3 regions of the Kocuria oxytropis genome follow, and region 1 is predicted to be linked to each of the others. Evidence: riboswitches for the same ligand, from Rfam matches in the RefSeq annotation. Region 1 holds a riboswitch; each other region holds the start of a gene.

What was found. A riboswitch is a leader RNA that binds a small molecule or an ion and turns the genes downstream of it on or off. The one in region 1 is predicted to bind thiamine pyrophosphate.
Region 2: linked by a shared signal. The riboswitch ahead of thiO (glycine oxidase ThiO) and the one ahead of thiM (hydroxyethylthiazole kinase) in region 1 are both predicted to bind thiamine pyrophosphate.
Region 3: linked by a shared signal. The riboswitch ahead of QYM41_RS00290 (ECF transporter S component) and the one ahead of thiM (hydroxyethylthiazole kinase) in region 1 are both predicted to bind thiamine pyrophosphate.

What each region holds. Positions count from the first base shown of each region.
Region 1 is NZ_JAVFXA010000009.1:98,275-108,245, forward strand. Features, by position in the region: gene QYM41_RS10885 (bifunctional hydroxymethylpyrimidine kinase/phosphomethylpyrimidine kinase) at 1-905, opposite strand, end outside; gene thiE (thiamine phosphate synthase) at 902-1,585, opposite strand; gene thiM (hydroxyethylthiazole kinase) at 1,582-2,457, opposite strand; TPP riboswitch at 2,449-2,542, opposite strand; gene QYM41_RS10900 (nuclear transport factor 2 family protein) at 2,856-3,587, opposite strand; gene QYM41_RS10905 (Rne/Rng family ribonuclease) at 3,760-7,464, opposite strand; gene QYM41_RS10910 (vitamin K epoxide reductase family protein) at 7,890-8,522, shown strand; gene ndk (nucleoside-diphosphate kinase) at 8,610-9,026, opposite strand; gene QYM41_RS10920 (DUF4233 domain-containing protein) at 9,070-9,495, opposite strand; gene QYM41_RS10925 (bifunctional folylpolyglutamate synthase/dihydrofolate synthase) at 9,560-9,971, opposite strand, start outside.
Region 2 is NZ_JAVFXA010000016.1:14,326-23,535, forward strand. Features, by position in the region: gene QYM41_RS14705 (MDR family MFS transporter) at 1-1,121, opposite strand, end outside; gene QYM41_RS14710 (TetR/AcrR family transcriptional regulator) at 1,118-1,750, opposite strand; gene QYM41_RS14715 (GNAT family N-acetyltransferase) at 1,804-2,238, opposite strand; gene QYM41_RS14720 (DUF3140 domain-containing protein) at 2,275-2,604, opposite strand; gene QYM41_RS14725 (VOC family protein) at 3,060-3,971, opposite strand; gene QYM41_RS14730 (hypothetical protein) at 4,081-5,091, opposite strand; gene thiE (thiamine phosphate synthase) at 5,181-5,900, opposite strand; TPP riboswitch at 5,916-6,018, shown strand; gene thiO (glycine oxidase ThiO) at 6,014-7,351, shown strand; gene thiS (sulfur carrier protein ThiS) at 7,348-7,587, shown strand; gene QYM41_RS14750 (thiazole synthase) at 7,589-8,452, shown strand; gene moeB (molybdopterin-synthase adenylyltransferase MoeB) at 8,449-9,210, shown strand, end outside.
Region 3 is NZ_JAVFXA010000001.1:60,655-70,625, reverse strand. Features, by position in the region: gene QYM41_RS00325 (Na+/H+ antiporter subunit A) at 1-508, shown strand, start outside; gene QYM41_RS00320 (Na(+)/H(+) antiporter subunit C) at 505-996, shown strand; gene QYM41_RS00315 (Na+/H+ antiporter subunit D) at 993-2,633, shown strand; gene QYM41_RS00310 (Na+/H+ antiporter subunit E) at 2,630-3,325, shown strand; gene QYM41_RS00305 (MrpF/PhaF family protein) at 3,322-3,594, shown strand; gene mnhG (monovalent cation/H(+) antiporter subunit G) at 3,591-4,226, shown strand; gene QYM41_RS00295 (DUF4235 domain-containing protein) at 4,285-4,563, shown strand; TPP riboswitch at 4,687-4,806, shown strand; gene QYM41_RS00290 (ECF transporter S component) at 4,896-5,516, shown strand; gene QYM41_RS00285 (ABC transporter ATP-binding protein) at 5,513-7,135, shown strand; gene QYM41_RS00280 (energy-coupling factor transporter transmembrane component T family protein) at 7,132-7,929, shown strand; gene QYM41_RS00275 (aminodeoxychorismate lyase) at 7,937-8,818, opposite strand; gene QYM41_RS00270 (uridine kinase family protein) at 9,071-9,664, opposite strand; gene QYM41_RS00265 (low molecular weight protein-tyrosine-phosphatase) at 9,661-9,971, opposite strand, start outside.

The DNA of each region.
Region 1 (9,971 bases):
TCGAGCTCTTCGATCTCGCGCCGCACGGGGGCGGAGACCTCCCAGAGCTCGTCGCTGAACCGGTCCGGCGCCGTGCCCCAGCTCTCCAGCGCGTCCTGGACGTGGTGGAAGTGGTGGACGGGGCCGCTGCCGTGCCCCACGGAGAGCTCGTCCGAGGCCTCGAGCGCTCCGCGCAGCCAGTCCCGGGCGATGCGCAGGCTCCGGGACCAGTCCCCGTGCCGGGCCTGGAGGGTGGCCAGGGCCGAGGAGAGGGAGCACCCGGTCCCGTGCGAGTTGGCGGTGGGCACGCGGGCGCCGTCGTGGGCGGCGAGGGGTTCCGGGACGTCCGGGCCCACGAGGGCGTCGGGGGTCCGGTCCCCGGTGAGGTGGCCGCCCTTCACGAGCACCAGGGTGCCGTGGGCGCGGGCCACGCGGTGGCCCTGCGCGAGGGCCTCCTCCCACGACGACGCCGTGTCCTCCTCCGCGAGCACGGCGAGCTCCTGGAGGTTCGGGGTGATCAGGTCGGCGAGGCCCAGCATCGAGCGCAGCGCATCCTCGGCGTCGGGCTCGAGCAGGCGCCCTCCGGAGGTCGCGACCATGACGGGATCCAGCACGACCACCGGTGGCCGGTGGGACGCGAGCCAGCGGGTGACGGCCTCGATCACCGGCACGGAGCCCAGCATCCCGATCTTGACGGCGTCGATCTCCACGTCCTCGGAGACCGCCTCGAGCTGGGCGGTGAGGAACTCGACCGGCGGGACGTGGATGGAGCGCACGCCCACGGTGTTCTGCACGACGACGGCCGTGACGGCGCTCATCCCGTAGCCGCCCATCGCGGCGATCGCCTTGAGGTCGGCGTGCTGGCCGGCCCCGCCCGTGGGATCGGTGCCGGCGACGGCCAGGACGCGGGGCACGCGGGCGGTCACGGGGCCACCTCCCGGGCGTGCTCGACGGCGAAGGCGCGCGCGTAGCGGGCCGCCGCGGCCGCGGGGTCGGGAGCGGCGCAGATCCCGGAGACCACGGCCAGTCCGGCCGCGCCGGCCGCGCGCAGGGCGGCGGCGTCCTCGACCCGCACCCCGCCGATGGCCAGGCAGGGCAGGGCGGTGCGGGTCGCGGCGCGGGCGAACCCGTCGACGCCCAGCGGCTCGGGGTGGTCGGGCTTCGTGCGGGTGGCCCGCACCGCTCCGACGCCCAGGTAGTCGACCGTGCCGGCGGGCAGGGCCGAGGCGTCGTCGAGCTCCTGCGCCGTGGCGGCGCTGAGGCCCAGCACGGCCTCGGGGCCGCAGATCCGCCGGGCGAGCACCACGGGCAGGTCGGACTGGCCGACGTGCACCCCGGCCACGGGAGCCCCGGCCGACCGGGCGGCGAGGTAGACGTCCGCCCGGTCGTCCACGAGCACCGGCACCTGCCGGCCCACGCGCTCGGCGACGGCCGTCAGGAGCGCCACCAGCTCCCGGGCCGGCGCGTCCTTTTCGCGGACCTGGACCATCGTGGCGCCCCCGCGCACCGCGGCCGCCACGACGTCCGGGACGGTCCGGGGCGCGCTCAGCGCGGCGTCCGTGACCAGGTGCAGGGTCAGGGCCGCGGGATCGAGGCGCCGGCTCATCGGGCACCCCCGTCCCGCACGAGCTCCGCCCGGGCGGCGATCTGCTCCGGCGTGATGCTGTGCATCCGGTCCAACAGCGCCACGGCGAAGGACCCCGGCCCGGCGGAGCCGGCGGCCGCGTCCTCGGCCGCGAGGGTGTAGACCGTGGTGGCGGCCACCGCCGCCGCGGCCGGGTCCGCGCGCACGGCGCTGAAGGCCGCCATGAGGGCGCCCAGGGCGCAGCCGCCGCCGGTGATGCGGGTCAGCAGGTCCGTGCCGTGCGGGACCCGCACCACGGCGCCGTCCGGCGAGCGCACGAGGTCCACGGGCCCGGACACGGCCACGGCGGAACCGGCCTGCTCGGACAGTGCCGCGGCGGCGTCGCGGGCGGCGTCGACGCCGTGGATCGCGTCCGTTCCGCGGCCGCCGGTGCCGCCGGCCAGGGCGATGACCTCGGAGGCGTTGCCGCGCACGATCGCCGGCCGGAACCCCAGGAGGTCGCGGGCCAGCGCGGTGCGCACGGGCAGGGCACCCACCGCCACGGGGTCCAGCACCCATGCCCGGCCCGCGCGGTGCCGGGCCCCGGCCGCCTCGTAGGCGGCGCCGCGCTGCTCGGCGGTGGGCGTGCCGGTGTTGATCAGCAGGCCGTCGGCGAGCTCCGCGAAGACCCCGCCCTCGCCCTGGATGTCGGTCATCGCCGGCGACGCGCCCACGGCGAGCAGCACGTTGGCGGTGACGTTGGTGACCACGGAGTTGGTGATGCACTGCACGAGCGGCGCCGCGGACCGCAGGTCCTCCAGCGCCGCGGCGGCGTCCTCGGCGAGCGCGGGATCGGCCGACTCCGGCCGGTCGGTTCCCGGGGGGCGGACGGACGGGGGTACGGCATCGCGCATCTGCGACATCCCTTCGCTAGTACTGGCTAGATCAGGTTCGACGGGTGTGTTCTCAGCCGCTCGCGCGGCACCCCGTGTCAGGTGTCCTGCCAGTCTAGGTCGTCCCGGGAGCCGGGAGGCGCACGGGGAGACCGGCCGCGAGCCCGGTGCCCCGGATTCGGGCCCGGTGCTCCGGGATCGGGTCCAGGATCCGGGGTCGGGTCCGGTGCCCCGGATTCGGGCCCGGTGCTCCGGGATCGGGTCCAGGATCCGGGGTCGGGTCCGGTGCCCCGGATTCGGGCCCGGTGCTCCGGGATCGGGTCCAGGATCCGGGGTCGGGTCCGGTGCCCCGGATTCGGGCCCGGTGCTCCGGGTTGGGGCCCTGCGTCCCGGGGTCGCACCCGCCGTGGACGGCCGCCTCAGAAGAGACCGTTGTCGTGCGGCATGTGCTCCGGCACGGGCTGGACGACCCCCCAGTGCTCGAGGATCCGTCCGTCCGCCACCCGCCACAGGTCGTAGCAGGCGGCCGGCACCGGCCCGGGGCGCCCAGCGTCCCCGGGGAACTCGAGCAGGGCCTCGGTCACGGTCAGGACGACGTCGCCCTCCCCCAGCACCCGGTGCAGCGTGTGCCGGGCGAGGCCGGCGTCCGGGCCGGGGCCGTGCTCGACGTAGCGCGCGTCACGGGCCAGCTCCTCGAGCGCGTCCCGGTCCGCGCCGATGAGCCGTTCGTGCACCCACTCGGTCAGCAGCGCCTTGTTCGCGCCGGTGTGCTCGTGGTCGGTGGGCTCCGTGGGGCCGTCGATCCGGTGCTTGCCCTCGGTGCCGGCGGGCAGCGGTGCGAGGGCGTCCCAGTGCTCGGCGATCCGGCCGTCGGCCACCCGGAAGACGTCCACGGCCACCACCGGGTCCGGCCCGAAGCCGTGGTACACGCAGTGGACCGCGACCATGTCCCCGTCCTCGAGAACCCTGAGGAGGTCGATGCGGAAGTCCTCCGGCAGCTGGCGGACGGCCGCGCGCAGGCCCTCCGGCCCGTCGGCACCCAGCGCCGAGTGCTGCCGGTACTCCGGCGCCCAGTGCCGGTCGACGGCCGAGACGTCCCGGTCGCCGAAGAGCTCGCTGCCGGCGGTGAGTACGATCTGCTTGCTGCTCATGGCCGTCCCCTCGGCGCTGCGGGCCGGGGCACCGCCGGATCGGCCCGGCCGACGGCCCGCGAGTCGTGCGACCAGGCTACTCCCGCGGGCCCCTGCCCGACAGGACGGCGGCCCCTGTGACGACGAAGGACCCCGGCCGTCCCGGCCGGGGTCCTTCATGCCGCGGTGCGGCTCAGCCTCGTTCGGCGGGCCCGCCGCTGGTGAGGTCCTCCGCCTTCACGCCGACGCCGACGACGGTCGGCGCCCGGCCCGCGGACTGCTCCGCGGGGCGCTGGACGACGGCCTTCGCCTCGTGCCGGGCACCCTCCGCGGTGGCCGCGCCTCCGGCGGTCACCTCGGCCTCGCCCGGCCGGGCCGCGGGGGCCGAGGCGCGGCGGGAGCGCCGACGGGGGCGCGCCGGCTGGTCCTCCGCCTGCTGCGGGGCCTCCGCCGGGGCGGATGCGCGGTCTCCTGCGCCCGTCCGCGCCGCACCCCGCGGCGCGGCTGCGCGCGCGTCACCGGCCTGTGCACCGGCGGCCTGTGCCTCGCCGGTGCCGGTCTCGACGGTGCCCGTCTCCACCGGGCCCGTTCCTGCGTCGGACCTCCGGGCGGCGGCGGTCCCGGCGTCGCCCGGTATCCCTGCGGCGGGGCCGGCGTCCGGCGACGTGCGCCCGAAGGCCTCCGCGAGGGAGTCCAGGCTCAGCGACCGGGGCTCTGCGGGCTCCTGCGCGGGGGCGTGCCCCTGCGGCAGCTCGATGACCTCGCCCTTGATCGTCAGGCGCGAGCCCGCCTCGGCGGCCGGCTCGGCGGACGCCTGCTCGGCCGCGGCGGGCGCGGGCGCCTCCTCCTGCTCCGGCTGCTGACCGGCGGCGTCCGTGCCCTGGCCCCGGTTGCGGCTGCGCTTGCCGCGCCGCTTCTTCCGCGAGCGGCCCGAGCCCTCGGAGCGGGACTCCGCCGAGGTCGCGGGCTCCTCCGCACGGGCCGGCTCCTCCGCACGGGCCTGCTCCGTCGCGGCGACCTCCTCGTGGTGGGTGGCGGCGGCGATGGTCGCGAACGCCGTCCGGGCGGCCTCGGCCTTGGCCTTCTCGGCCGGGTCCGGCTCGCCGGAGCGCTGCTCCGCCCGGGCGGGCTGCTGCTCGTTGCGGCCTCCGCGGCCGCGCTTGCGCTCCGTGCGGTGGGGACGCTGGTCCCGGGACTCGCCCGTGGCGCCGCCGGAACGGCCCTCCAGCGGGTGGTCGTGGACCACCACGCCGCGGCCGGCGCAGTGCTCGCACGGCTCGGAGAACACCTCGAGCAGACCGGTGCCCATGCGCTTGCGGGTCATCTGCACGAGCCCGAGCGAGGTCACCTCCGCCACCTGGTGCTTGGTGCGGTCCCGGCCCAGGCACTCCACCAGCCGGCGCAGCACCAGGTCCCGGTTCGACTCGAGCACCATGTCGATGAAGTCGATCACGATGATCCCGCCGATGTCGCGCAGCCTCAGCTGCCGGACGATCTCCTCCGCGGCCTCCAGGTTGTTCTTGGTCACGGTCTCCTCGAGGTTGCCCCCGGAGCCGGTGAACTTCCCGGTGTTCACGTCGACCACCGTCATGGCCTCGGTGCGGTCGATCACGAGCGAGCCGCCCGAGGGCAGGAAGACCTTGCGTTCGAGCGCCTTCTGGATCTGTTCCTCCACGCGGTAGTTCACGAACAGGTCCTCGTCCTCGTCCCACTTCCGGAGCCGGTCGAGCAGGTCCGGTGCGACGTAGGTCACGTACGCCTCGATGTTGTCCCACGCCTCGTCGCCCTGGACAACCATGGTGGTGAAGTCCTCGTTGAAGACGTCGCGGACCGTCTTGATCGTCAGGTCGGGCTCCGCGTAGAGCATCTCCGGGGCGAGCGTCCTGCTCGACCCGGCCCGCTCCTGGATCTGCTCCCACTGCGCGCGCAGCCGGTTGATGTCGTGGGTGAGCTCCTGCTCGGAGGCCCCCTCCGCGGCGGTGCGCACGATGACGCCGGCCCCGTCCGGGAGACGGTCCTTGAGGATCTTCTTCAGCCGTGCGCGCTCCACGTCGGGCAGCTTCCGGGAGATCCCGGTCATCGACCCGCCCGGGACGTAGACCAGGTACCGGCCGGGTAGCGAGATCTGGCTGGTGAGCCGGGCGCCCTTGTGCCCCACGGGGTCCTTGGTGACCTGGACGAGCACCGAGTCCCCGGACTTCAGCGCGACCTCGATCCGGCGGGGGCCGCCCTCGACCCGCGACGCGTCCCAGTTGACCTCGCCGGCGTAGAGCACCGCGTTGCGGCCGCGGCCGATGTCGATGAAGGCCGCCTCCATGGAGGGCAGCACGTTCTGCACCTTGCCCACGTAGACGTTGCCGATCAGGGAGTCCTGCTGGGTGTGGGAGACGAAGTGCTCGGCCAGGACCCCGTCCTCCAGGACACCGATCTGGATCCGGTTGTCCTTCTGCCGGACCAGCATCTGGCGCTCGACGGACTCGCGGCGCGCCAGGAACTCCGCCTCGGTGATCACCTGGCGGCGCCGGCCGGTCTGGCGAGACTCGCGCCGGCGCTGCTTCTTCGCCTCGAGACGGGTCGAGCCCTTCACGGCCACGACCTCGTCGACCGTGGCGGCCTCGGCGGCGCGGGGCGCCCGGACGCGCGTCACGGTGTTCGGCGGGTCGTCGTCGCTGCCGCCCACGAGCTCCATGTCGACCTCGCCGCGGCGGCGGCGACGGCGGCAGCGGCTGGTGGTGCCCCCGCCCGAGCCCTGCCCGGACTCCTCGCCCTCGTCGGCGAGCTCCGCGGCGTCGGGCTCCTCCGCGCCGTCCCCCGGGTCCTCGGCGGACGCGGTCTCCTCCTGCTGACGGCGCCGCGCCTCCCGACGCCGGGCCGCCCGCTGCTGAGCCGCCTCGCGCAGCTCGTCGAGGTCCGGGGCGTGGAACATCAGCGAGGTCGCCGTCACGGCGGCGGCCAGCGCCGAGCGGGGCTCCTCGTCGTCGGTCTCCTCCTCGGCGGTGTCCTCGGCCGCGATCCCCGTGGAAGCGGCGTCCCCGGCCGAGGTCCCTGCGGAAGAGGTCCCCGCGGCCGCGGTCCCGGCCGAAGAGGTCCCCGTGGTGGCGGCGTCCTCGGCGGAGGGGGCGGAAGCGGCGGTCTCCGCCGTGGCGGCGGGGGCCGGTTCCGTGACTCCCGGGGTGGCGGCCTGGTCCTCGCCCTGCTGCGGGCGGTCCGCTCCGGCAGGGCTCGTCACGTCCTGGAGCCGACCGGCAGGGGCGCCGGACGCGGTCCCCAGGTCCTCGGCCTCGCCCGCCGGCTCGACCCCCTCGGAGGCCTCCTCGGCCCCGGGCGTTCCGGGCGCGGGATGCCCGGGCGCGGCGGCGTCCTCGGCCACCGCTCCGGGGCGCTCGTCGCCGGGGAGCGCGGTGCCCGGTGCGACGTCGAGGGTGTCGGTCCCGGACGCGGCGTCACCGCTGCCGGACTCGGGCTCGGGCGCCGACGGCTCATCGGCAACCGCGGCGTCCGGTGCGACCTCGAGGGTGTCGGTCCCGGAGGCGGCGTCACCGCTGCCGGACCCGGCGGCCGGCGCGGGCGCCGACGGCTCGTCGGGAAGGGCGGTGCCCTCGGCGACGTCGTGGGCGGGGGTCTCGGACGCGGCCTCCGGCGCGGGCGCCTGCTGCTCGTCGGGGAGCGCGGTGCCCTCGGCGACGTCGTGGGCGGGGGTCTCGGACGCGGCCTCCGGCGCGGGCGCCGGCTGCTCGTCGGGGAGCCCGTCCGGCGCGGCGGCCGGTGCCGCGGGATCGGCACCCTGCACGGGCCCGTCCGTCACCGGGAGGTCCCCGTGCGTGTCGTTCGATGTGTTCTGCTGACCAGCGTCCAGGGCGTCCTGCGCCCCGGCCTGGTTCTCCTGTTCGGCATCCATATACAGCTGTGCTCCTGCCGCGGTACGCCGTCCGTACCCGGTCCCCGCGGCGGCTTGGTCGGCGTATCGCCGGTGGGGGTCCACGCGGCGGCCAGAAGTCCTGTGCGTACCCGTCGCGTCCCGCACACCTCGCGAACGGGCGGGGACGGCAACGAGCCAGTCCGGGGCTTCGAGCCGCTGCGCACGAGGGCAACGGTCTTGAGCCGGCGGCGGACGCGCTCAATCCGATGAGAGCCGCGGGTCCTGCCGACCTGGGGTCGAAGTCCGACTGGGCCGAGATCCCGCGTACGGGCGGGCTCGACCGTGGCCAGTATCTCACACACGCCCCGGTCCGGGGCTGATTGGCCCCGTCACGGCCCGCAACCCTCCCGACGCCGCCCCGCGCGGTCCGGCTGCCTCCCGGGGGCATCGCCTAGGATCGGCGTGTGACCTCCACTCCGTCCGCACTCGACGACTCCCCCGCCGTCCCCCGCGGCCTCGACACCCGTGCCGACCGGCGCTGGGGCGTCGTGGCGCTCGTGACCGCGGTCCTCGGCTTCTACGGCGCCGCCACGCTGGTGTACGAGCGGCTCCAGCTCTTCCTCGACGCCGGCCACCGCACCAGCTGCGACATCAACTCCTGGCTGTCCTGCGGAACCGTCATGCGCACCCCGCAGGCGGAGGCCTTCGGCTTCCCCAACCCGTTCATCGGCATCGTCGCCTACGCGGTGGTCGTGGCCGTGGCGCTCGCGGTGCTGGCCGGCGCCCGGTTCGCCGCCTGGTACTGGTGGGGCCTGCAGATCGGGGTGACCCTCGGCTGGTTCTTCGTGCTCTGGCTGTGGTGGCAGACCACGTTCGAGATCAACGCCCTGTGCCTGTACTGCATGCTCGTGTGGGTGATGCAGACCGTGCTGGTCGTGCACACCACCACCCGCAACCTGGGGGCCGGGGTGCTGCCCGCGCCCGCCGCCGTGGCCCGCGGTGCCGGGCACTGGGCGTGGTTCGTCTCCGCGGCCCTGCTCGTGCTGATCTTCGGGACCGTGCTCGTCCGGTTCGCCGGGGTCATCTTCCCGGCCTGACCCGCGCCGGCCCCGGACGACGTCCGGCCCGCACGCCGACGGCCCCCACCCGCAGCGGGTGGGGGCCGTCGGCGTGCGGAGCCGGTCTCAGGCGAACCAGATGCCGATCTCCCGCTCGGCGGACTCCGGGGAGTCGGAGCCGTGCACGATGTTCTGCTGGACCGTCGAGCCCCAGTCCCGTCCCAGGTCGCCGCGGATCGTGCCCGGGGCGGCGGTGGTCGGCTCGGTGGTGCCGGCCAGGGAGCGGAAGCCCTCGATCACCCGGTGGCCCTCGACGACGGCGGCCACGACGGGCCCGCTCAGCATGAACTCCACGAGCGGCTCGAAGAACGGCTTGCCCCGGTGCTCCGCGTAGTGCTGCTCCAGCACGGAGCGCTCCGCGTGCAGCAGGCGCAGGTCGACGAGACGGTAGCCCTTCGCCTCGATCCGGGCGAGCACCTCGCCGGTGAGGCCGCGGGCCACGCCGTCGGGCTTGACGAGGACGAGGGTGCGTTCCGTGGTCATGGGGGTCCTTCCGAGGTGGGGATCCGGGATGTCAGTGCCCAGCCTAGCCGTCCGGGTGCTCCCGCTCCCACTGCGCCTGGGCGGCGTCACGGGCGACGTTCTCCCGGTCCAGACGGGCACCGGTGCGCACCGCGTACCACCAGGCGAGCACGGACAGCCCGCCCACGAAGAACATGGTGGGCAGCACGAAACCGGTGGCCAGGAACACCGCCTGCAGCACCCACCCGGCGGTGTAGCCCCACGATCTGCCCAGCACGGCGGGCGCCAGGCCCAGGACGAGGGCGAGCGCGGTCCCGCCCGCCAGGATCGCCGTGCGGGCCCCGTCCCCGAGCTCGCGGCCGAGCACGCCGTAGGCGGTCAGGGCCGCGAAGAACGCGATGAACGCCTCCATGACCAGCACGGAGGAGGCGAACATCGTGCGGATCGAGCGCCGCCGGCGGGGACCGCCGCCCTGCTGGGCCCTGCTCATGCGTGCCACGGGGGACGGCTCCTCTCCTGGGGGCGGTGGGGTCGGTGCGGGGCGCGGCGCACGCTCACAGCCCCAGCAGGGTGCGGGCCTCGCCGACCACGGTGATCGAGCCCGTGACCAGCACGGCGCCGTCGAACTCCGGGCGGGCGGCGGCGTCCTGGACGGCCTCGGTCATCGCGTCGTCCAGCTGCGGGACGGCGTGGACCACGTCCTCCGGGAAGCCGAGGTCCACGGCGAGCTCCGCGAGCTCCTCCGGGTCGACCGCCCGCGGCGAGGAGGACCGGGTGAACCAGAACTCGGTGTGGAACTCCTCGTACTCGTCCAGGAGGGTCCGCAGCATCGCCTCGGCGTCCTTCTCCCGGAGGACCCCCACCACGAGATTGAGCTTCCCGAAGGTGAAGGCCTCCTTGAGCGCGGCCGCCGCGGCGGTGAGCCCGTGCGGGTTGTGCGCGGCGTCGAGGACCACCGGCGGGGCC
Region 2 (9,210 bases), on a different contig from region 1:
ACCGCGATGTAGAGGCACACGTGCCACACGCCCTGGTCGGAGGTCAGGGTCGCCAGCAGGCCCATGGCCACGGCCACGATCACGCTGCCGGCCACCGGCAGCCACTTGTAGCGGCCCGTCCGGCTCACGGCCCGCCCGGAGAGCACGGAGGTCACGAGCAGGGTGCCCATCATCGGGACCATCAGCAGTCCGGACCGGGTGGCGTCGACGCCGAAGACCATCTGCAGGTAGGTGGGCAGGTAGCCCAGTGCCCCGAACATCGCCACGCCGGTGAGCAGCCCGGCGAGGGTGGTGAGGACGAAGTTGCGCTCCCGGAACAGGTGCATCGGGATGATCGGCTCGGCGGTGCGCCGCTCCACGGCCACGAACGCCGCGGAGGCCACGAGTGTCCCGGCGACCAGGCCGAGGATCACCGGATCGGTCCACGCGTACTTGCCGCCGCCCCAGGTGGCGAACAGGACCAGGCACGTCGTGGCGACGGCCAGCAGCGCCATGCCGCCGATGTCCAGCCGGGGCCGCCCGGCGTGCCGGGGGAGCTTGAGGAACAGGACGGCTCCGGCCAGGGCCAGCAGCCCGAGGGGGATGTTGATCCAGAACGCCCAGCGCCAGCCGGGGCCCTCGGTGAAGAACCCGCCCAGCAGCGGGCCGATGACCGAGGACACCGCGAACACCCCGCCCATGACGCCCATGTACTTGCCGCGCTCACGGGCGGGGACCACGTCGGCGATGGCGGCCTGCGAGAGGATGATGAGCCCGCCGCCGCCCAGGCCCTGGATCGCGCGGGCCGCGATGAGGACCTCGATGGTGCCGGCGAGGGCGCCGACCACGGAGCCGGCCATGAACACGAGAATCGCGCCCAGCAGGAGCGGCTTGCGTCCCATCAGGTCCCCGAGCTTGCCGTACACGGGCATCATGATCGTCGAGGCGAGGATGTAGGCGGTGATCACCCACAGCATCTCGTCCACGCCGTCGAGCTCCCCCACGATCGTGGGCAGCGCCGTGCTGAGCACGGTCTGGTTCAGCGCGGCCAGGAGCATGGAGAGCATCAGGCCGACGAAGAGCAGCCCGAGGTGCTGGGAGCCGGCGGCCGGCTCCGCCCGGTGGGAGGGAGTGCGGGTCATGAGAGCTTTTCCTGGAGGTGGTGGAGGAGGGTGAGCGCCGACTCGTGGTCCTCGGTCGGCAGTCCGTGCGCCGGGGAGTAGCCCTCGGCGGTGATGGCGAAGCGCAGCGGGACGCCGGCCAGCATGACGAGCATCCGGGCGACCTCGTCCACGGCGTGCTCCCCGATCCCGGCCGACCAGTGCGGGTCCCGCGCCAGCAGCTCCGCGAGGGTGTCGCAGACGAGGGACTCGGCCTCGAGCATCAGCTCGTGCCGGCGGCGTCCCAGGCTCGGGTGGTCCTGCAGCAGCTTCCGGCGCCGCTCCGCGTCCCGGCCCGCGTAGGCGCTGCGGGACACGGCCAGCAGCAGGCGCGAGACCTGCCCCAGCAGGTCGTGCTCGAGGGAGAAGCCCTCCAGCAGCTGCGGGTCCAGCACAGGGGCCCGCATGCCCAGGACGGCGTCCTCCTTGGCGGGGAAGTAGTTGAAGAAGGTCCGCGGGGAGACCCCGGCCGCGGCGGCGGCGGCCTCCACGGTGGTGCCCTCCACGCCGTGCTCGACGGCGAGGGAGGCGGCCGCCTCGTGGATGGCGGACCAGGTCTCGGCCTTCTTGCGGGCGCGCAGGGTGAGAGGAGGCGGGGCGTTCACGTCCATATTCTTGCACTCCTGCATCTTTTGCACAACTGCATTATTGTTCCGGCGGGTGCCTACGGCGCCACGGTCTTGCGGTAGTGCCGGGCGGACTGGGTGTAGCCGTGGCGTTCGTAGAACCGGTGGGCTCCGTGCCGCCGGTGGGACGTCGAGAGCTCCAGCTCGGTGGCTCCCATCTCGCGGGCCGCCTGTTCCGCCGCCTCGAGGAGCAGGGCGCCGACGCCGCGGGAGCGTTCGGCCTCGTCGACCACCAGGGCCGTGAGCCGGGCCCGGTAGGCGCTCTCGGTCAGGAACGGCACTCGGTGGACGTGCGCGAGGCCCACCACCGCGGAGCCGGTCTCGGCCACCCAGCACCGGTCGTCCGGCGAGACGGTGCTCACCCACGTCCGCACCCACTCCTGCTCGGGCGTGTATCCCAGCTGCCCGAGCAGATCCAGCACGGCGGACACGTCGGCGGGCCGGGCCCGCCGGATCCTGACGGACGCGGTCACGACGACGTCCTCACGGTGGGCGCCAGTCCCGGGTCCTCAGTCCTGCAGCGGATCGTGGCCCCAGTTCATCAGGGAGTAGCGCCACCGGGTCTCGCGCACGTCGCCGTCGGGGCGCTGTGCCAGGTGGCGGTGGACGTAGCCGACCACCGTGCGCATGTGCTCGTGGTCGGCGTCGGTGCGCTCGCCCTTCGGCGTCCGCAGGATCTCCACGATCCGCCGCCCGGAGCGGTGGCCCACCGACTCCCCGCCGTCGTCCTGGCCCACCGAGGTCGACTCCTCGGTCTCCAGCCACGCCGAGAGCTGCCCGGCGGTCATGTTGACGGCCTCGTCGAACTCCTGGCCGGTGGTGTCGTCGTCGGTGCTCATGTCTCGCTCCTCAGGACCAGCTCGGTGTACTCGTCCGCCGGGAACCGCACGCGCGCCCGGAGCGTCTGCGGCCGGTGCGCCAGGACCGTCCCGGCAACCGCCCGTTGGGACGGCTGCCGGTGCCGTGGCCGTCCGGGCGGTCCTCGTCCGGGTGCCGGTGCTCGTTCGGCGGACGGGGCCAATCTATCCCAGCCGATCCGTCCGGCGGCTGCGCTCGGCCGGTGCGGCAGTCCGTTCGGCGCCACGCCTGTCCGGCCGCCCGGGTCCCGCGGGCCATCGCCGGCGTGTGGCGGCACGTTCGGCAGATCACCTGCCGGTGCCGCGGGTCCGTCCTCGGGGCCCGCTTGCGCCCTGGGCGCGTGTGCGCCCAGGGCCCGCACGTGACTGGCGCCCGCTCGCGCCGGGCCCGCTCGTGCCCGGGACCCCCGGTGCTCCGCGGCCGGGCCGGGCCGCGCTCAGGCGGCGACGCCCACCTGGATGAGGGTGTTCCAGGGGTCCTCGAAGCGCAGCACGGCGCCGTCGTGCCGGGTGGTGATCCGGTGGTCCGCGAGCCGGGACTCCAGGGCGGCGACGTCGTCGGCGGTGGGGAGGTCGATGTTGACCTGGCCCAGTCCGAGCGAGGCCGCGCGCGGGCCGGCCCCGGCGCTCTGCCAGGTGTTGAGCGCGATGTGGTGGTGGTAGCCGCCGGCGGCGATGAACAGGGCGGAGCCGATGTCGCTCATCACCTCGAAGCCCAGGACGTCCACGTAGAACCGCCGGCCCAGCGGGATGTCGCCCACCTGCAGGTGGACGTGGCCCAGGGTCGCGGGCGGGGCCACCGGGCGCTGCCCGTCCTGCGGCACCAGGTGTTGCTGCAGGAAGCCGTTCGGGTCCAGGGGGTTGGTGGCCAGGGTCAGCAGGCCGTTGGCCTCCCGCCGCCACGTGTCCCGGGGGCGGTCGGTGTAGAGCTCCACCCCGTTGCCCTCGGGGTCGTCGAAGTAGAAGGCCTGGCTGTAGAGGTGGTCGGCGCTGCCGGTGAAGGAGCGGGGCGCCACGGTCGCCACGGAGGCCAGGGCCGCCGCGAGGGCGGGCTCGTCCTCGAAGACCACCGCGGTGTGGAACAGCCCGGCCTGACCGCGGCGGGCCGGCGGGAGCTCCTTGACCTGGCGCAGCCGCACGACCGTCCGGCCGTCCCGGCCCAGGACCGCGGTGTCCCCGGCGTGGGACAGCACGTCGAGGGTGATGGCGTCCGAGTAGTAGGCGACCATCGTGTCCAGGTCGGACACCAGCAGCTCCACGGCGCCCATCCGGGTGTCGGCGGACAGCAGGTCCTCCGCGGGACGCTTCGTCAGGCTCTCGGGGGCGGGGTTCTGGGGAAAGATCGGCATCTCGGGGTTCTCCGTCGGCGTGGACAGCACATTGGTTGATGTGTCCCCAATGCTACCCGGAGAAGCTTTCCGGTGCAAGTAAATGCCGGAGGTGGTCGGGGAGAGGTGGTCAGAGCAGGAAGATCAGCGCCGCCATGACCGCCACGATGCCCAGGAAGACGAACCCCCACGCCTTGAGGTTGTCGGAGTCGTCCTCCTCGGGCTCGGCCGGGCGCGGAGGCCAGCCGCCCGGGCCGGGGCCGAACACCGGTCCCGAGGAACCCGGCCCGGCCGCTCCGGGGCCCGCCGCCGGCTGCTGGCCGGGACCGTACCCGTGACCGCCCAGGCCGGGAGCGTCCTGCCCCGGGGCCCGGCCGGGCGGCGGCGGGGCCGGTGTCGCGGGGCTCACGCCCCACCGCGGCGCCTCGGGGGACTGCGCCAGCGGGGCGTCCGGTGATCCCGCGCCGCGGTCCGCGGGGGTCCCCGGGGAGGGCGCCGGTCCCGCGGCCGCCCCCGGGGACGGCGGAGGGGCCGGGGGCAGCGTCTCGTCCGGGAGCGCGGGACCGTCCTCGCGGTGCCCGCGCTCCGCCTGGGTCAGCAGGCTCACGAACTGCTCGAGCGGCTCGGAGCCGTCGTGCTCCCGCGCCAGGAAGCGCTCGGCGCGGCGGCGCACCACCTTGTAGACGCGACCGTCGTCGGGGATGCCCAGGTCCCGTGCGGCCCGCGCCACGGCCAGCGGGGGCTGCTCGGGCAGGGGGTTCGTGCCCCACTCCAGGAGGCCGGTCAGCAGGGGGCGCTCGAGCACGGAGCCCAGGGCCGCCCGGGCGCCCGGCACCCGGGTCAGCTCCAGCAGCCCGCTCGGCGGGGCGGACGGGCACCCCGGCACGTCGCTGGGCAGCCGGGCGGCGCGCTCGAGCCAGAAGGTGTCGCCGAAGAGGGTGGCGAGCAGGACGGCCGCGGCGAGCCGGTCCTCGCTGGGCGGGGCGTCCTCGGGGCCGCCCTGCTCCCAGTGGGTGCCGAGCGCGCGGCGGGCGGACTCGCCGGCCAGCCGGACGCGCAGCTGCACGTCCTCGGGGCCGCGGGCGGTCTGCGCGGGGCGCTCCACCGCGCGCCGCACCTGGGGGTCGAGCTCGGGGTCCATGGGCCACCTCTCCGTCGTCGTCCGTGGGTCCATGCTCTCAGAGCGTGCTGGGCGCAGGCGGGGAGCCGGGCGGGAGGAACGGGCCGCGCTCAGGCGGGGAGCAGGCTGCGCAGCTGCCCCGCCGCGAGGCGGGACTCGGGGGCCTCGGTGACGGCCCGGACCACCACGACACCGCGCGCGCCGGCCGCCAGGACCTCCGGGAGCCGGGTCTCGTCGATGCCGCCGATGGCGAACCACGGCACGGCCCGCGGCTCCGGCTCCGCGGCGGGCCGGGCCCGGGTCAGCTCGGCGACGGCCCGGACGAACTCCAGCCCGGTGGCCGGGCGCCCCGGCTTGGTGGGGGTGGCCCAGACGGGGCCCGTGCAGAAGTAGTCGACGTCCGGGTCCTCGAGCGCCACCCGGGCCTGGTCGAGGTCGTGGGTGGAGCGCCCGATGAGCACGTCGGGCCCCAGCAGCCGGCGCGCCCGGGCGGGGGAGAGGTCGTGCTGTCCCCCGTGGAAGACGTCGGCGCCCACGAGCGCGGCGATGTCGGCGCGGTCGTTGACGGCGAACAGGGCGTCGTACTCGGCGGCCACCCGGCTCAGCAGGCGCAGCGCGGCGATCTCCTCGTCCGTGTCGATGCTCTTGTCCCGCAGCTGGACGATGTCCGCCCCGCCGGCGTACGCGGCGTGCAGGAAGTCCTCGAGGTCGCCCCGGTCCCGGCGCGCGTCCGTGCACACGTAGAGGCGGGCGGCGCGGAGCTTCTCGGTGCGGGCGCTGCGCAGCGCGGGCCCGGCGGGGACGGAGGGGGCGCGGGTAGACTCGGTCACACGCTGATGATAGGTCAGCGGTTCTGCGGGAGCCCCACCGGGGCTGAGAGGGCGTCCAGCGCCGACCGCCACACCTGATGCGGGTCATGCCGCCGGAGGAAAGGACGAGCCGAGTGACGTCTGCGCACCCCGCCCCGAGCACCGCCCCCCACCCGCCGCCCGGGCAGCCCGAGCACGTCCGGGCCGACGTCGCCGTGGTCGGCGCCGGGGTGATCGGGCTGGCCACGGCCTGGGAGCTGCGCCGCCGGGGCCGCTCCGTGGTGGTGGTGGACCCCGAGCCGGGCTCGGGCGCCAGCCGCGCCGCGGCGGGGATGCTCGCCCCGGTGAGCGAGGTCCAGTACCAGCAGGAGCCCCTGTACCCCCTCATGAGCGCCTCGGCCGCCGCGTACCCGGCGTTCGTGGCGGCGCTCGAGCAGGCCGCCGGCGGGACGGTCGGCCACCGCGCCACGGAGACCCTGGTCTGCGGTGCGGACGCCGCCGACCGGCAGGCCCTGGCGGACCTGCGCGCGCTCCAGGCCCGCCACGGCATGACCGTGGAGCCGCTGTCCCTGCGGGAGGCCCGGGCCCTCGAACCCGCCCTGAGCCCGCGTCTGTCCTCCGCGTCCCGGATCCCCCACGACCACCAGGTGGACCCGCGCCGCCTCGTGGCCGGGCTGCTCGCCGCCCTCACCGCCCCGGAGCTCCCGGACCTCCCGGCCGGGCGGGACGGCGGGCCGGCCCGTCTCGTCCACGGCCTCGCCACGGGGCTGCGCCGCCACGCCGGGGGCGCCGTGACCGGCGTCCGCCTGGCCGACGGCGGCATGGTCTCGGCGGCCTGGACGGTCCTCGCCCCGGGCGCCGGGCTGGGCGAGCTCGAGGGGCTGCCGGAGGACTGGCACCCGCCCCTGCGCCCGGTGCACGGGGACATCCTGCGCGCCCGGGTCCCCGCCGGGTCCCCGGAGCTGCTCGAGCGCACCGTCCGCGGCCTGGTGCACGGGGTGCCCGTCTACCTGGTGCCCCGCACGGACGGCACCGTGGTGATCGGGGCGACCTCCCGCGAGGACGACCTCACCGGTCCCAGCGCCGGCGGCGTGTTCCGCCTGCTGCGCGACGCCCAGGCGCTCGTGCCCGGCGTGGCCGACCTCGAGCTGACCGAGGTGCTGGCCCGCGCCCGGCCCGGCACCCCGGACGACATCCCGTACCTGGGCCGGGTCCGCGACCCGGACGGCTCGTCCGTGCCGGGGCTCGTGGTCTCCACCGGCTACTTCCGCCACGGCGTGCTGCTCGCCCCGCTGGCCGCCCGGCTCGCCGCGCAGCTCGTCACCGGCGCGGACGGGCCCGACCCGGGCGCCGACGCCGCGCACCTCGCCAGCACCGACCCGCACCGCTTCGACCGCCCCGTCGAGGCCCGCAGAGGGGACCCCGAACCGGCCGCCGCCGGACCCGGCCCCCGGACCAGGAGCACCCGATGACCGCCATCACCCTCAACGGCCGCCCGCACGAGGTGACGGCGGAGGCGACCGTCGTCGACCTGGTCGCCGAGACCGTCGGCCGCCCCCTGGGCCCGGACGGCGCCCCGCTGGACGGCGGTCGCCTCGGCGTGGCCGTGGCCGTGGACGCCGCGGTCGTGCCGCGCAGCCGCTGGCGCCGGACGACCGTGGCCGAGGGCCAGGCCGTCGAGATCATCACCGCCGTCCAGGGAGGCTGACGTGCACCCCGGCCCCACCCACGACCCGCTCGTGCTCGACGGCACCGAGCTGTCCTCCCGGCTGATCATGGGCACCGGCGGCCTGAGCTCGCTGCAGACCCTCGAGCAGGCCCTGCTGGCCTCCGGCACGGAGCTGACCACCGTGGCCCTGCGCCGCTACGCCCCCGGTCAGGGCGACTCGCTCTTCGCGCTGCTCGAGCGCAACGACATCCGGATCCTGCCGAACACCGCCGGCTGCTACACCGCCCGGGACGCGCTGCTGACCGCCGAGCTCGGCCGCGAGGCCCTCGAGACCGACTGGGTCAAGCTCGAGGTCATCGCCGACGAGGACACGCTGCTGCCCGACGTGGTGGAGCTCCTCGACGCCACCGAGCAGCTCGTGGCCCGCGGCTTCCGGGTCTTCGCCTACACCTCCGACGACCCGGCCGTGGCCCGGCGCCTCGAGGACCTGGGGGCGGCGGCGGTGATGCCGCTGGGCGCCCCCATCGGCACGGGCCTGGGGATCCTCAACCCCCACAACATCGAGCTCATCGCCTCCCGGGCGTCCGTGCCCGTGGTGCTCGACGCCGGGATCGGCACCGCCTCCGAGGCGGCCCTGGCCATGGAGCTGGGCTGCGACGCCGTGCTGCTGGCCAGCGCCGTCACCCGCGCCCAGGACCCGGTGGCGATGGCCACCGCGATGCGCCACGCCGTGGTCGCCGGCCGGCTCGCGGCCGGCGCCGGGCGGATCCCGGCCCGCCGGCACGCCCGGGCGTCCTCGCCGATGGCCGGGCGGATCGACGGAGCCGCGCCCGGCGACGGGCCCGACACCGGCCCGGGCGACGTGCCGCGTGGGGACTGGGCGCCCGTGGGGGAGCGGCCGTGAGCCCGCTGCGCCCGCTCGTGCCGCCGGGCCCCGAGCTCACCCGCGAGCAGCTCGAGCGCTACGCCCGGCACCTGACCCTGCCCGGGATCGGCCCCCTGGGCCAGCGGCGGCTGAGCAGCGCCCGCGTGCTCGTCGTCGGCGCCGGGGGACTGGGCTCCCCGGCCCTGCAGTACCTCGCGGCGGCGGGGGTGGGGACCATCGGGATCGTCGATGACGACGTCGTGGCGCTCTCCAACCTGCAGCGCCAGGTGGTGCACACGACCGCCGACGTCGGCCGTCCCAAGGCCGACTCCGCGGCCGAGACCGTGACCGCGCTCAACCCGCTGGTCGAGGTCCGCACCCACCCCGTCCGGCTGGCCGCGGACAACGCCGCGCAGCTCCTCGGCGAGTACGACCTGGTCCTGGACGGCGCCGACAACTTCGCCACCCGCTACGTGGTCAGCGACGCCGCCGCCGTGACCGGCATTCCCTGCGTGTGGGGTTCCATCCTGCGCTTCGAGGGCCAGGTCAGCGTGTTCTGGGCCGGGCACGGGCCCACTTACCGGGACCTCTACCCCGAGGCCCCGCCGGACGGGGAGGTGCCCAGCTGCGCCGAGGGCGGGGTCTTCGGCATGCTCCCCGCCACGGTCGGCTCCGTCATGGTCACGGAGGCCGTCAAGCTCATCACGGGCACCGGCGAGCCCCTGCTCGGCCGGGTGCTGCTGCACGACGCGCTCGCGATGACCTGGCGCGAGATGCGCCTGGCACCGGACCCGGAC
Region 3 (9,971 bases), on a different contig from region 1:
CGGCGGCGGATTCGCCGGCGGGCTCATGGCGGGCCTCGCCCTGACGGTGCGCTATCTCGCGGGCGGGCGCTACGAGCTCGAGCTGGCCACCCCCATCAACGCGGGCGCGATGCTCGGAGCCGGGCTGGCGCTCGCCGCGCTCTACGCCGTGACCCCGGTGTTCCTGGGCGGGTCGGTGATGCAGAGCTACACCGTCGAGGTCGAGCTGCCGGTCTTCGGCGCCGAGAAGTTCGTGAGCGCCCTGATCTTCGACGTCGCGGTCTACCTCATCGTGGTGGGGCTGATCCTCGACATCCTGCGCTCGCTCGGCGGGCGGATCGACCAGCGGATCGAGGAGGACGCCGTCCGCCGCCGCCGGCGCGCCCCGGGCCGCGGCACCCGCATCCGCGTCACCCGCCAGCGCGCGGTGGGCGCCGGGGCCCCCACGGGCTCCACCACGGCGACGTCCGTGACGTCGCCCACCCCGATCACGAGGACCGGCGCGGCCGGGGGCGGAGGGCACCGATGACCGTGAACCTGACGCTGCTGGTCGTGATGGGCGTGCTCTACGCCGTGGGCGTGTACCTGCTGCTCGAGCGCTCGCTCACCCGGGTCCTGCTCGGGCTGATGCTGCTGACCAACGGCACGAACCTGCTGATCCTGCACGCCGGCGGGGTCGCCGGCTTCGCCCCCCTGTACGAGGAGTCGATCGCCGCGGAGGACTACAGCGACCCGCTGCCCCAGGCACTCATCCTGACCGCCATCGTGATCTCCCTCGCCGTCACCGCGTTCCTCCTGGGCATGATCTACCGCTCCTGGGTGCTCGGGCGCCGGGACGAGATCCAGGACGACGTCGAGGACCGGCGCGTGGCACGGCAGTCCTCCTACGACGTGGAGAGCGACGCCGACGTCCCCGCCGACACCTCGGAGTTCGACGACGGAGCCCCGTACCGGGACCCGGACGAGTCCGTCGAGACCCCGGGCGTGCGGGGCCGCGCGGGGGAGGAGCGCCGATGACCGTCAACCTCGCCCAGCTGGCCCCGCTCGCCGTCATCATCCCGTTCCTGGGGGCCGCCCTGAGCCTGCTGCTGCTGCGGCGCAACGCCCTCCAGCGGACGGTGGCCATCGGCTCTCTCGTGCTGACCCTCGTGGTCGAGGCCCTCGTGCTCGTGAGCACCTGGGACGTGGGTCCGCAGGCCGTCCAGCTCGGGGGGTGGCGCGCGCCCTGGGGCATCGTCATGGTCGTGGACCAGCTCTCGTCGCTGATGCTCGTGGTCTCGACCATCGTCTCGCTCGCCGTGCTGGTCTACGCGAGCGGTCAGGGGGTGGCCGACGGCGACGAGGAGGGGCCGATCTCGATCTTCCACCCCTCGTTCCTCATCCTCGTGGCGGGGGTCTCGAACGCGTTCCTCGCCGGGGACCTGTTCAACCTCTACGTGGGCTTCGAGATCCTGCTGACCGCGTCCTACGTGCTCATGACGATGGGCGGGACCGTCCAGCGCATCCGCACCGGCGTGACGTACGTGGTGGTCTCGGTGATCTCCTCCGTGCTGTTCCTGATCACCATCGCGATGGTCTACGCGGCCACGGGCACCATCAACATGGCGGACCTCTCGGTCAAGCTCGAGTCCCTGCCGGTGGGCACGCAGATGCAGCTGCACCTGATGCTGCTGATCGCGTTCGGCATCAAGGCCGCGGTCTTCCCGCTGTCCTTCTGGCTGCCGGACTCCTACCCGACGGCCTCGGCGCCGGTGACGGCGGTGTTCGCCGGCCTGCTGACCAAGGTGGGCGTGTACTCGATCATCCGCACCGAGACGGTGCTGTTCCCGGGCGAGCGCCTGGACGACCTCCTGATGTGGGTCGCGCTGCTCACCATGGTGGTGGGCATCCTGGGCGCGCTCGCGCAGATCGACATCAAGCGCATGCTCTCGTTCACGCTGATCAGCCACATCGGGTACATGATCTTCGGCGTGGCCGTGGGCACCCAGGAGGCCCTCTCCGCGACCGTCTACTACGTGGCCCACCACATCGTGATCCAGACGAGCCTGTTCCTGGTGGCCGGGCTGATCGAGCGCCGCGGCGGCTCGACCAACGTGGACCGCCTCGCCGGGCTGGCCCGGATCTCCCCGCTGCTCGGCCTGCTCTACCTGGTCCCGGCGCTCAACCTCGGCGGGATCCCGCCGTTCTCCGGGTTCCTGGGCAAGGCCGGTCTGCTGCAGGCCGGCGTGGACCGGGGCGACGGACTGGCCTACGCCCTGGTCGCAGGGTCCGTGGTGGTGTCCCTGCTGACCCTGCTGGCCCTCATGCGGGTGTGGAACCGCGTGTTCCTCCGCGCCCCCGAGGACGCGGAGTACCCGGATCCGATCCTGCTGGCCCCGGTGCCCGCCGGCTCCCGGTTCCTGCTCAGCTCGGGCAGCGTCGACGACCAGGCGGGGAGGTTCGCGGGCAAGGGCGACGTGCGCCTGATGTCCCCGTCCATGCTCGGCGGGGCCTCGGCCCTGGTCGCGGTGGGCGTGGCCCTGACGGTGTTCGCCGGGCCGGTCTTCCAGCTCGCGGACAACGCCGCGGAGAACCTCGTCCGGCCCGAGCGCTACGTCGAGGCGGTGCTGGCCCCCGAGTCCGCGCCCCGGCCCGTCGTGGAGGAGGCACCGTGACCCGGCCCAAGAACTCCCTCCTCGTCGAGCTGCCGCTGCTGGTGTGGCTCGTGGTCGTGTGGGGCGCCCTGTGGGGCGACTTCGGCATCGGCAACCTGCTGCTCGGCCTGGTCCTGGCCCTGCTCGTGACGTGGGTCCTCTACCTGCCCGCCGTGCAGCTGTCCGGCCGGTTCAACGTGCTCCAGTTCGCGGTGTTCACCGTGACGTTCGTGTGGCAGGTGGCCAAGGCCAGCGTCGAGGTGATGCTCATCGCGATCCTCGTGGGACCGCGTGCGCGCAACGCCGTGGTGGGGGTGCGCCTGCGCACCCGCTCGGACCTGCTCCTGACGGCCACGGGGCACACCATGACCCTGATCCCCGGCTCGCTCGTGGTGGAGGTGGACCGTGCCGCCGGCACGCTGTACTTCCACGCCCTCAACATCCGCGACGCCGAAGAGGCGGAGCAGTTCCGCCGCTCCGCGCTGCGGGTGGAGGCCGCCTGGATCAGGATCATGGGCACGCGGGAGGACCTCGCCGCGCTGCGGGCCGAGCGGCGCGGGGAGGGAGCGGCCGGCACGGACCACCGGAGCACCGCCGCGATCGGTTCCCCGGTCACCGCGAGCCAGCAGGTCGTGGGCGGCCGCCGCGACGACGCCCCGTCCGGGACCGGGAACGGCGCCCCGTCCGAGACCCCCGAGGAGGACCGCCCGTGATGGAGATCGCCGTGGCCGTCGCGGCCGTGCTGCTCAGCGCGGCCGCCGCCGGCACCCTCTACCGGATCGCCAAGGGCCCGTCCCTGCTGGACCGCGTGGTGGCCACCGACGTGCTGCTGGCCATCGTGGCGGCCGCCCTGGCGGTGGAGATGGCCTACCACGGCCACCTCAACAACCTGATCCTCATGGTGATCGTCTCGCTGGTGGGCTTCATCGGATCCGTGACGGTGGCCCGCTTCGCCACCCAGACCGCCGAGCACGGGCGGTGAGCGCCGTGCTCGACACCGTGCTGGACGCCGCCGCGGCCGTGTGCCTCGTGGTCGGTGCGCTCATGTCCCTCGCCGCCGCGATCGGGCTGGTCCGCTTCCCTGACCTGCTGACCCGCATGCACGCCGGGACCAAGCCGCAGGTCTTCGGGCTGCTCCTCATGCTCACGGCCGTGGCCCTGGAGAACCGCGACCCCGTCATGATCCCGCTCATCGCCCTCGGATGGGTCTTCCAGCTGCTCACCGTGCCCGTCTCGGCGCACATGGTGGGGCGCTCGACCTACCGGAGCAAGCACCTGAACCGGGCCACGCTGACGCAGGACGACCTGCAGGAGGTGCTCGACCGCGCCGCGGACCGGTCACCGGAGCGCGGCGGGGGCCGCGGCCCCGGGAACACCGCGGAGAGCACCGGGGAACATGCCGCAGGAAGTGCCGGGAGGACCGCGTCAGGGGCCCCCGGGGGGAGAGTCGGGGAGAGTGCCGCCGGACCTGCTGCGGGGAGCGCCGCCGGGACCACCGCGGGCAGCACGGCGAGGGACTCCGCCGGGGACGCCGCCGCGGTGCTCCCGGCACCGAGCCCGGACGGCCGGGAAGCAGACGGACAGCAGGCTGACGGAGCGGCGGGGACGCGTTAGGCTGGTCCGGATCGACGGGGCGCACCGGCGTCCCCCGGACGACAAGGAGCAGCACTCCATGAACACCAAGGTTCTCGAACTCGTGGGCACCGGCCTCTCGCTCGGCGGCGTGGCGCTCTCGCACAAGGTGCTGGGCGCCGCGTGGACGCGCATCACCGGCGACCCGCCCCCGGCCAAGAACCCGGACCCGGACGAGGCCTGGGCCGGGATCATCATCTGGGCGCTCATCACCGGCCTCGTGGGCACCGTCATCAAGGTCGGCATCTCCCGTCAGGTCGCGAAGCTGGAGAACCGCCCCCGGGAGAGCCCGAAGGTCTCGAGCCAGGCCGAGGTCTGAGACCCGGCGAACACGCTCGCGCAGGGGCCCCTCCCGCCGCACACCGCACCGGCGGCCGGCGGGAAGGGCCCCTCGTCGTGCGGGTGCGCGCGGACGGGCGGGCGACGGGGTAGAATCGGTGCCACTGAACGACAGGGGAGCGCCCCACCGGTGACGCCGGTGTGGCGCTGAGAGTGCGGATCGCCGCAGACCCTCGAACCTGCTCCGGTTAGCACCGGCGAAGGGAGTCGAGCATCTCAGGGGTGTTCCCCGGGGGCGCCACCGGCGCGGACCCGGAAGAACCCCGTCCCCTCCTGGCACCGACGGCTCGCTGAGCCCAGGAGGAACGCACCGTGAACAGCACCACCCACCGTCCCGCCCGCCGCCCCGGCACGTCCCGCGCCCCGTCCTGGCGCGTGGTCGACATCGTCGTGGCCGCCGTCCTCGCCGCCGTGTGCGCGGTGGTCTTCTGGGCGTGGTCGAACCTGCTCTATCCCGTGGTCGGCACGGCCGCGGTGGCCTATCCGCCCGCCGTGGGCCTGATCGCCGGCGGCTGGCTCGTGGCCGGCGTGCTCGGCGGGCTGATCATCCGCAAGCCCGGCGCGGCCCTGTTCTGCGAGCTGCTCGCCGCCGTGATCGAGAGCTTCCTGGGCACCCACTTCGGCCTGCTGGTCGTCCTGTCCGGTCTCGTCCAGGGCATCGGCGCCGAGCTGGCCTTCGCCGCCTTCCGGTACCGCCGCTTCGACGCCCTCGCGGCGGCCGTCGCGGGCGCCGTGAGCGGGATCTTCCTCGGCGTCCACGAGAACATCGTCTACAACTACGAGTGGACCCTCGGCCACCAGGCGGTCTACGTGGTCCTCGCCGCCGTCTCGGGGGCGGTGCTGGCGGGTCTGCTGATGCACGCCGTGGTGCGGGCCCTCGCGGGCACCGGCGTCCTGCAGGGACTGGCCTCCGGGCGGGCCGTGCGGCGATGACGGCGCCCACCACCCGGCGCCGGGCGGTGCCCGCCGCCCGCGGCGCGCGCGTGGAGGCCCGCGGGTTCGGGTGGCACCACCCCGGACGGGACACCGCGGCCCTGCACGGTCTCGACCTCGTGCTGGAGCCGGGGGAGCGGGTGCTCCTGCTGGGTCCCAGCGGGGCCGGCAAGTCCACCCTCCTGCACGCCCTGGCGGGGGTCCTCCACGACGACGACGGCCGGTCCGGCGCCGGCGAGCTGCTGCTCGACGGACTCCCGCCGGACCGCGCCCGCGGCCGCGCCGGCCTCGTGCAGCAGGATCCCGAGTCCCAGGTGGTGCTGTCCCGGATCGGTGACGACACCGCGTTCGGCCTCGAGAACCTCGCCGTGCCCCGGGAGCAGATCTGGCCGCGGGTGCGCGAGGCCCTCGGGGCCGTGGGCCTCGACCTCCCGCTCGAGCACTCCACCTCGGCCCTGTCCGGAGGGCAGAAGCAGCGCCTGGCGCTCGCGGGTGCCGTGGCCATGAGCCCCGGGCTGCTGCTGCTCGACGAGCCGACCGCCAACCTGGACCCCGCCGGCGTGCGGCAGGTCCGCGACGCGGTGGTCTCCTGCCTCGACCGCAGCGGCGCCACGCTCGTGGTCGTGGAGCACCGCGTGGCCGTGTGGGCCGAGGTGGTGGACCGTGTCGTCGTGCTCGGCCGCGACGGCGGGATCACCCACGACGGGTCGCCCGGGGAGGTGCTCGGCGCGGCAGCCGACGAGCTCGCCCGGGCGGGGGTGTGGGTCCCCGGCCGGGTGCCGTCCACGCGCGCGCCCGCCCGCCCGTCCGGCCCCGTGAGCGCCGATCCGGCGGACCGCCTGCTGACCGCCGCCGGCCTGGCCGTCTCGCGCACCCAGCCCTCGGCGCGCCGGCTGCGCGCCCGCCGCCGGGCGGCCCGCCGCGGCCGGCCCCTGTCCGACGCCGCGGCCGGCCGTGACCTCCCCGCGGCGGTGAGCGACGTGGACCTGGGGCTGCGCCGTGGCCGCGCGCTGGCACTGACCGGGCCCAACGGCGCCGGCAAGTCCACGCTCGCCCTGACGCTCGCGGGTCTGCTGGCCCCCGTGCGCGGCACCGTGACCGCCCACCCGGACCTCGACCGCGGCGCGGGTCCCGACCCCCTGGAGTGGAGCGGCAGGGAGCTCGTGGCCCGGATCGGGACGGTCTTCCAGGAGCCCGAGCACCAGTTCCTGCGCGCCACCGTGCGCGCCGAGCTGGAGCACGGCCCCCGGGTGGCGGGCACGCCGGCGGCCGAGCGGGAGCGGCGCACGGACGAGCTGCTGCGCCGGCTGCGGCTCTCCCACCTGGCCGACGCCAACCCGTTCACCCTCTCCGGCGGCGAGAAGCGGCGGCTGTCCGTGGCCACCGTGCTCGCCACGGACCCCGACGTGCTGGTGCTCGACGAGCCCACGTTCGGCCAGGACGCGCTGACCTGGGCGGAGCTCGTGGAGCTGCTCGTGGAGCTGCTCGACGCCGGCACGTCGGTGCTGGCCGTGACGCACGACGAGGACTTCGTGCGCGCCCTCGGCGCCGAGGTGCTCGAGCTCGGTCCGGCCGGCCCCCGCGTCCCGCTGCGGCCGGCCCCGGAGCCGGTCCGGTGAGCGCCCCCGCCCTCGCGCCGTCGGCGCGGCTCTCCCTCCTGGGGCGGACGAACGCGCTGGCCAAGCTGGCCGGGGCGCTGCTGCTGACCGTGGTGCTCGTGCTCAGCGCGGACCCCGTGACGTCGGGGACCGTGCTGCTGGGCGAGGTGGTCCTCCTGGCGCTCGCGGGCCAGCACCCGGTCGCGCTGCTGCGCAGGGCGTGGCCGGTGGTCGTGGCGGCCCTCGTGAGCGGGTGGGGCACCGCCCTGCTCGCGGAGGACTCCGGGCCCGTGCTGCTCGACCTGGGGGTCACCGGCGTCTCGGTCGGCTCGCTGGCCGCGGGCGCGGCGATCGCCCTGCGCGGGCTGGCCCTGGCCCTGCCCGGGCTGATGCTGGTGCTCACCACCGACCCCACGGACCTCGCGGACGGCCTCGCCCAGACGCTGCGCCTGCCGGCCCGCTTCGTGCTCGCCTCGCTGGCCGCGCTGCGGCTCGTGGGCGTGATGGCCTCCGAATGGGCCACGCTCGCCATGGCGCGTCGAGCCCGCGGTGCGGGGTCGGGGCACGGGCCGGTGGGCGCGCTGCGGGAGTTCGGCGGCCAGGCCTTCACGCTGCTGGTGCAGTCCCTGCGCCGGGCCACCCGGCTGTCGGTCACCATGGAGGCGCGCGGCTTCGGGGCGGGTCCGCGCACGTGGGCCCGCGTCCCCGGCCACTCGTGGCGGGACGCCGTGGTGCTCGGGGGCTGCGCGGCGGCGGCCGTGGCGGGCCCGGCGGTGTCCGTGCTGCTGGGCACGCACCGGTTCATCTGGGGCTGAGCCCGGGTCAGACCTGCTGGACCCAGTGGGTGACGAGCCGGGTCAGCTCCGGGTCCACCGGCAGCGGCTGGTGGTCGAGCCGGCGCACCGGCACCGCGAGCCGGACGCTGGAGACCAGCCACACGGCGTCCGCCTCCATGAGGTCCGCGGGGTACAGCGGTCCGTAGCCGAGCTCCCAGCCGTCCCGGCGGGCGGCAGCGAAGATCTTGGCCTGCGTGGTGCCGGGCAGGATGCCGTGCGAGGGCTCCGGGGTCACGAGGGTGCGGCGGCCGGCCCGCACGCGGGCGCAGACCACGGAGGACGTCGCGCCCTCCAGGACCCTGCGGCCCTCCGTGGTGAAGACGGCCTCGTCCGCTCCGAGGGAGCGGGCGTGACGCAGGGCCGCCATGTTGATCGCGTAGGAGAGCGTCTTGGCCCCCGGCAGCAGCCACGGGTAGCCGGCGTCCTGGGCGGGATCGTGGCCGCGCGGCAGCAGCACCGCGGTCACGCCCTCCCGCCGCTGCCGGAACGTGGACTCGGGGACGGGACTCACCGTGATCCAGGACCACGGGCCGCCCTCCGGGCTGCCGCGGCTGATCACGACCTTGACGCTGTGCTCGGCACCCAGGCCGCCCTCCCCGCCGGGCGCGGCGTGGGCGAGCGCGAGCTCCACCGCTCCGCGCACGTCCCGAGCCGAGGGCACGGGCAGCTGCGCCAGCCGCGCGGAGGCCGAGAGCCGCTGGTGGTGGGCCTCGAACTTCTGCACGCGCCCGTCGACGGCGCGCATCGTCTCGAAAACGCCGTCCCCGCGGGTGAGCCCCTGGTCGTCGATGCGCACGAGCGGGACGGAGGGATCGGCGAGGACGCCCTCCGGGTGGGCGGCGTCGAGGACGACGACGGTGCTGGTCACGGCTCCTCCATCCGGCGCGTCCGGTCCGCCGGGTGCGCCCGGTTCCGCGGGTGCGTCAGGTGTGCCTGGCCCGTCGGGTGCGTCCGGACCGTCGGGCGCACCCGGTTCCACTGGTGCGTCGGGTACGTCGGGTGTGCCGGGCCTGTCGGGTGCGTCCGGAGCGTCGGTCGCCCCCGGGTCCTCCGGTGTGCCCGGTTCCTCAGGTGTGCCCGGGTCCTCTGGTGCGTCCGGTCCATCGGGTGCCTTCCGGCGTCAGCAGACCGGTCCGGGGTGCAGGATGTCCACCTGTTCCCACACGTGGTCCTCCGCGAGGTAGGCGTCCTCCTGGGCGGCCCAGCGGTCCCAGTGCTCGGCGTAGTAGGACCCGTCGCGGCTCAGGGCGCGGTCGTAGCGCAGGGCGGTGGGCAGCTCGACCCACACGGAGAGGTCCAGCAGCCGGCGGGCCTCGGCGCTGCAGGCGCCGACGCCCTCCAGCACGACGACCTCCGCCACCCGGGTCAGCCGGGGCGTGCCCGGGGAGTCGGTGACCCAGTCCCAGGCGCTCCACTCCGCGTCCCGGCCCTCGCGCAGGGGCGTCAGGACCTCGTCCACGTACGTGCGCCGGCCGGGGCCGAGCCCGTCCCAGCCCGGGTAGAGGTCTTCGAGGTGGAACAGCGTCACGTCCCGCACCAGGCGCAGCACCGTCACCAGCTGCTCGGCGAGGCTGGTCTTGCCCGCGCCCGAGCGGCCGTCGACGCCGATGAGGTAGGGGCGGCGCGTGGGGCACGGAAGCAGCCGCGCCAGGTTGGTGCCGGCGGGGTTGGCGGCGGCGAGCGCAGGGTCCAGCTCGAGCTCGATGTCGATCACGTGCGTCCGGCGTCCTGTGCGGCATCCCGCCCGGCGTTCTGCGGGGCTTCCCGCCCGGCATCCTGGACGGCGTCCTGTCCGGCGTCCTGCCGGGCTTCCGGTCCCGAGTCCTGCGCGGGATCCCGCCCGGCGTCCTGCGGGGCCTCCCATCCGGAGTCCTGCGCCGGTCGGGGCACGGTCCCCTGTCCGGATCCCGGCCCGGCGTCCTGCGCCGTGTCCTCCGGGGACTGCTGTCCGGCGCGGAGCTCCCGGGCGACGGCACGGACCACGCCCGGCACGGCGGCCGCGATCATGGCGTAGGTGGTCT